2 regions of the Pseudomonas grandcourensis genome follow, and region 2 is predicted to be linked to the other one. Evidence: predicted binding sites of a transcription regulator. Region 2 holds the regulator's gene; the other holds the start of a gene.

Region 1 (3,211 bases), 2.9 Mb from region 2:
TGGGATCAAGCCCAAACGCCTCGGCCACTCCCATGCCCAGGGAGTTCTGCAGCAGAATGAACGCGGCGGCGAGCAACAGCAGGATCAGCAGCGGGCGCCCACCTTTGAGCAGCTGGCGCATGTCCGATTTCAAGCCAATGCCGGCAAAGAAATAGAGCAGCAGGGTGTCGCGAACTTGCAGGTCGAATTCGATCTGGATGTTCAGGCCGAAGTACAGCAAGGACGTCACCGCCGCACAGACGAAGCCGCCAACCACCGATTCCGGGATGCAGTATTGACGCAGAAAGGTGTTGTGCTGGACGAGGGTCTTGCCGAGGAAAAGCAGGAGGATGGCGAGTGTAAAACTCACGAGGCCGTGAACCTGGAAGAGCTGTGAAGTCATTTAAGGCCTTCCTAAAAACTGGAAAATCATTATCAGGATTCGCTCGTTCAATGTTTAGACCTGTATCAATGAACGGTCGAAACAGCCTTGCTCGTCCAGATAGCTTCCCAGTCATCAGGTGCGTCTGTGCGCCAGGGGTGAGGACAGCCTAGCCTAAACGGAAAAACCCATCCGGTTTGGCACAGGCCGCCATCACGCTCCCGATGGCCAGTCAGACGCTGACTTCAGCGCTTGATCAGAGAGATCTTCGTTCCCTCGATACTGACCCCCGCCATTAATCCTTGCTGGTCGAAGATGAACGCGTAGGCGTCATCTTTCAGTGTCGAGCTGGACAGGTTCTTCGCGGCCCCTTCATCCACCACGACAACCGTTGGCCCCACACCGATTTCCCAACCCTTGGTTTCAGCGACATATTTCACGGCTTTATCGGTCATCAGAAAAACCGCATAGCCGTACGACTGGGCGCCGGCCTGCAGCCCCCATGAACCGCTGACGGAGTTGTAGTAGTTCTCGACTTTCGAGCCTTTCATCAGTACGCCTTCGCCATAGCTGCCGCCGAACACGAGACCCGCCTTGATGATGTTCGGGAAAACCAGCACCGCCTTGGCTTGGTGCGAGATGGTTTCGGAGAATGGATGGGTCTTGTAGAGCGTCTGCAACGCTTGTCGAGCGTCGGCATTGAGATCCTCGGCGGTGGCCGCTGCGGCATTGTTCAGGAAACCGGTCGATGCCAAGGTTGCAATCGCGAGGAAGAACGATAGGAAGAACCGCATTGATTGAGTCATTTGCGTACTCCGCTGAGGGAGCAGGGGGATGAGCGCAGCGGCAAGTGCCTGCGTCAAGCAGGAACCGAACCCACTGAGGTTATCCGGTGCACCCTGAAATGTGTGAATCGCAAGCATCGCTCCTGAATGAAGTGGGCCACTGGGCCACTGATCATTTGCGCTGCCATCAGCTGTTATGACCACTGCGTAACGGCCGGGTTCGCTGTCAGTTCTGCTTCGGGCCCGGTTTCACCTTGCGAAGGATTGAAATCGCTTCGTCACACGTTCAATGCAGGCAGCAAAAGGCCCGCGCAATGGCGGGCCTTCTGTTTGGGGTCAAATCCTTTTGTGCTTCCAATCTGCGCTCCATCTTGTGAGCGTTTCGTGAAAAGCATGTCGTAGCAATGAAAAAAGCCCGGCGTCGGTCGGGCTCTCTGTAGATGGGCCAAATCCTTTTGGCTGATCCCATTGTGCTTGGTGGATGTGACGACGACATGACAGGGCTGACAGGAAAAGCTGATCGCTACCAGAAACAGGCTTGAGTGCTGACGGGCTGTGGAATCGAGCTGTCCATGCACTTTTATAAAGCGCCATGGGCAACATCGTGCACCAGTCGGAAGCGCCGCAAAGCGCTTTTACCTGCGACAGCTCCAGCGTCGTGACAATCCCCCTTGGCTCAAGAGTCCATGTTTGCAGATAGTTGAAGTCTCTCTGTCGCTGACTGGCACAAAGGCTGCAAGGCTGTCATCAGGTCCACCTGGAGAGCATTCGTGTGGACAGCCCCCTCGGTCAACGACGATCGATTGGCCGGACAGGTCGTGGGCAACATCGGTGGATCAGGCATAGATGCCTGGTTTCAACACCGCAAAAGAACAGGCAAAGACGCCTGGAACCGAAAGGTTTCAGGCGTTTTTTTTGCTTTTAAAACCGTGATGGGCTCGGGCTGGGTGCTTTCTATGAATTCCAATGTTGCCACGTTGAACAAGATGCAAACGCTGATCGTGATCGGTAATGGCATGGTCGGACATCATTGTGTCGAACAACTGATCGAGCGGGGAGCGCTTGACCATTACCGGCTGCACGTCTTCAGTGAAGAGCCGATGCGTGCCTATGACCGTGTGCACCTTTCCGAGTACTTTTCCGGTCGTGATGCCGAGTCGCTGGCGCTGTCCGATGCGTCGCTTTACCAGACGCCCGGCGTTACGCTGCACCTGGGTGTGCCGGTACTGGAAATCGACCGCGTCCGTCGCCAGGTGGTCACCGCGCAAGGTTGCGTCACGTATGACAAATTGGTCCTGGCCACCGGGTCTTTTCCGTTTGTTCCGCCAATCGAAGGCGCCGAAGGTGAATCGCGCCTGGTCTATCGCACCCTGGAAGACCTCGATGCCATTCGGGCTGCGGCGGCCAATGCCCGGCGCGGTGTGGTGGTCGGCGGTGGCTTGCTGGGCCTGGAGGCCGCGAACGCGTTGAAGAGCCTGGGCCTTGAAGCCCACGTGGTGGAATTCGCGCCGCGCTTGATGCCGGTACAACTCGATGACCTCGGTGGCCAGGCGCTCAAGGCGCAGATCGAACGATTGGGCGTCGGTGTACACCTGTCCCGCGCCACGCAATCGATCAGCGCGGGCGAGCAGTACCGCTATCGCATGAACTTCGCCAATGACGAATTCCTCGAAACCGACCTGATCGTGTTTTCCGCCGGTATCCGCGCCCAAGACGCGCTGGCCCGTCAATGCGCACTGGAGATCGGTCCGCGCGGTGGCGTGGTGATCGACGACACGTGCCTCAGTTGCGACCCGAACATCTACGCCATCGGTGAATGCGCTTCATGGAACGGCAGCCTGTTCGGCCTGGTCGCGCCGGGCTACCAGATGGCGCGCAGCGTCGCGGCCCGCCTGTGCAACGAAGTCGCCGAGCCGTTCACCGGTGCCGACATGTCGACCAAGCTCAAGCTGCTGGGGGTGGATGTCGGCTCCATCGGCGACGCCCACGGCAACACCCCGGGTGCGCGCAGCTATCAATTCATCGACGAAACCAGCGCCAGCTATCGCCGCCTGGTGGTGGATGT
Region 2 (3,211 bases):
GGCAAGACCACCTGCTTCTACATGATCGTCGGCCTGGTGCAGGCCGACCAGGGCCGCGTCCTGATCGATGATCTGGACGTCAGCCACCAGCCGATGCACGGCCGCGCAAAGGCCGGTATCGGCTACCTGCCGCAAGAAGCATCGATCTTCCGCAAACTGTCGGTGGCCGACAACATCATGGCCATCCTCGAGACCCGCAAGGAACTCGACAAGGCCGGCCGTCGCAAGGAGCTGGAAAGCCTGCTGCAGGAGTTCCACATCAGCCACATCCGCGACAACCTGGGCATGAGCCTGTCCGGTGGTGAGCGCCGCCGCGTGGAAATCGCCCGCGCCCTGGCCACCAACCCGAAATTCATCCTCCTCGACGAACCCTTCGCCGGCGTGGACCCGATTTCGGTCGGCGACATCAAGCAGATCATTCACCACCTCAAGGCCAAAGGCATTGGCGTGCTGATCACGGACCACAACGTTCGTGAAACCCTGGATATCTGTGAAACCGCCTATATCGTCAATGACGGCCAACTGATCGCCGAAGGCGACGCAGAGACCATCCTGGCCAACGACCTGGTCAAGGAAGTGTACCTGGGCCATGAGTTCCGCCTGTAAGCGCTGAGCCGTGCCCAGGCAGTTGCCCGGGCACCTGACCGGCCCACTCACCAGCGCCTCGTGCCGACAAGCGTGGTCAGCCCTCAACAAGGGCAGCGCAGCAACACAGCTTTATAGTTTTTATTGTTACAGCGCTCTAGGCAAACCCTTTAGTTTCAGGCATATAATTTGCTTAAGTTTGGCGCCCCGGCGCCCTGTAGTGGATGGCGCATGTGCGCCGGCGAATAAGGTGTTAAGCCCCTGCCATGAAACCATCGCTAGTCTTGAGAATGGGCCAGCAGCTGACGATGACACCGCAGCTGCAACAGGCCATCCGCCTGCTCCAATTGTCGACCCTGGACCTGCAACAGGAAATCCAGGAGGCCCTGGAGTCCAATCCGATGCTCGAACGCCAGGAAGAAGGCGACGACTTCGACAATTCCGACCCCTTGGCCGACAACGCCGAACAAAAGCCCAACACTGACATCCAGGAGCCCTCCTACCAGGAAAGCGCCCCTACGGTTGATAACCTTGAGGAAGGCGACTGGAACGAACGCATTCCCAACGAACTTCCCGTCGATACTGCCTGGGAAGACGTATACCAGACCAGCGCCAGCAGCCTGCCAAGCAACGACGATGACGAGTGGGACTTCACCACCCGCACCTCGGCCGGCGAAAGCCTGCAGAGCCACTTGCTGTGGCAACTGAACCTGGCCCCGATGTCCGACACCGATCGCCTGATCGCCGTGACCCTGATCGACTGCATCAACAATCAGGGCTACCTGGACGAAACCCTCGAGGAAATCCTCGAAGCCTTCGACCCGGAACTGGACATCGAACTGGACGAAATCGAAGCCGTCCTGCACCGCATCCAGCAATTCGAGCCCGCCGGCATCGGCGCCCGCAACCTGGGCGAATGCCTGCTGCTGCAATTGCGCCAGCTGCCTGCCAAGACCCCTTGGCTGGCCGAGGCCAAGCGCCTGGTCACCGATTACATCGACCTGCTTGGCAGCCGCGACTACAGCCAGTTGATGCGTCGCATGAAGCTCAAGGAAGACGAACTGCGCCAGGTCATCGAGCTGGTCCAGAGCCTCAACCCTCGTCCGGGCTCGCAGATCGAGTCCACCGAAGCCGAGTACGTCGTTCCTGACGTCATCGTGCGCAAGGACAACGAGCGCTGGCTGGTGGAGCTCAATCAGGAGTCAGTGCCACGGCTGCGGGTCAACGCCCAGTACGCTGGTTTCGTGCGCCGCGCCGACACCAGCGCCGACAATACCTTCATGCGCAATCAGTTGCAGGAGGCCCGCTGGTTCATCAAGAGCCTGCAAAGCCGCAATGAAACCCTGATGAAGGTTGCCACCCAGATCGTCGAGCATCAGCGCGGCTTTCTGGAGTACGGCGACGAAGCTATGAAGCCGCTGGTCCTGCATGACATCGCCGAAGCGGTGGGCATGCATGAGTCGACGATTTCACGGGTGACCACCCAGAAGTTCATGCACACCCCCCGGGGCATTTATGAACTGAAGTACTTTTTTTCCAGTCACGTAAGCACCTCCGAAGGCGGCGAATGCTCGTCCACGGCGATCCGGGCGATCATCAAAAAACTGGTTGCAGCGGAAAATCAGAAAAAGCCGTTGAGTGACAGCAAGATCGCTGGTTTACTGGAGGCACAAGGCATTCAGGTGGCTCGCCGCACCGTCGCCAAGTACCGCGAATCCCTCGGGATCGCGCCTTCGAGCGAACGCAAGCGGTTGATGTAGGGCCACGCCACAGCGTTCCAGTGGTAGATCATCTGATCTACCGCTTTATGCACTGGCAACGAAGGAGAAGCTGTATGCAAGTCAACATCAGTGGACACCAACTGGAAGTGACCGAACCTCTTCGCACCTACATCGGCGAAAAACTCGAGCGATTGGAGCGACATTTCGACAAGATCACTAATGTGCAGGTCACGATGACCGTCGAAAAACTGAAGCAGAAAATCGAAGCCACGCTACATATTCCCGGGAATGAAGTGGTCGCCAACGCGGAACATACCGATATGTATGCCGCGATCGACGCACTCACCGACAAGCTGGATAAACAACTCAAAAAGCATAAGGAAAAGACCCAGAGCCTCCTTCAGGGCGCAACCGGTCGTTAACACTCCCTACCCATGATCCGACTTGAAAGTATCCTGACCCCCGGCCGTTCCCTGGTGAACGTGCCGGGAGGCAGTAAAAAGAAAGCCCTCGAACAAATTGCCAATCTGATCGCCCGCGAAGTGCCGGCCCTGGAGATGCAAGATGTCTTCGAGGCACTGATTGCCCGTGAAAAACTCGGCTCCACCGGGTTTGGCAATGGCATCGCCATTCCACATTGCCGCCTCAAGGGCTGTGTTTCGCCCATCAGTGCATTGATGCACCTGGACGCCCCTATCGATTTCGACGCCATCGATGGCGCGCCGGTTGACCTGCTGTTCGTGCTGCTGGTCCCGGAAGCCGCCACCGATGCGCACCTTGAGCTGCTGCGACAGATCGCCAGCATGCTCGACCGCAAGGAAGTGCGCGAAAAGCTGCGTAGTGCTGCAAGCAACGAAGCCCTGTATCAGGTTGTCCTGGACGAGCAAAACGGTCAGTAATCATGC

What was found. Region 2 encodes sigma-54, which starts transcription at its own class of promoters, with help from an activator protein. Its sites were predicted from a motif close to ANTGGCATNNANNTTGCTNT; they were not measured.
Region 1: nirB (nitrite reductase large subunit NirB) is a predicted target of sigma-54. The motif match lies at 2,049-2,068, and genes of this name have one in related genera.

The regions. Positions count from the first base shown of each region.
Region 1 is NZ_CP150919.1:3,865,738-3,868,948, reverse strand. It holds gene gltS (sodium/glutamate symporter) at 1-382, opposite strand, end outside; gene AABM52_RS17265 (lipid-binding SYLF domain-containing protein) at 607-1,167, opposite strand; gene nirB (nitrite reductase large subunit NirB) at 2,103-3,211, shown strand, end outside.
Region 2 is NZ_CP150919.1:991,682-994,892, reverse strand. It holds gene lptB (LPS export ABC transporter ATP-binding protein) at 1-606, shown strand, start outside; gene AABM52_RS04260 (RNA polymerase factor sigma-54) at 852-2,345, shown strand; gene raiA (ribosome-associated translation inhibitor RaiA) at 2,420-2,728, shown strand; gene ptsN (PTS IIA-like nitrogen regulatory protein PtsN) at 2,741-3,205, shown strand; gene rapZ (RNase adapter RapZ) at 3,208-3,211, shown strand, end outside.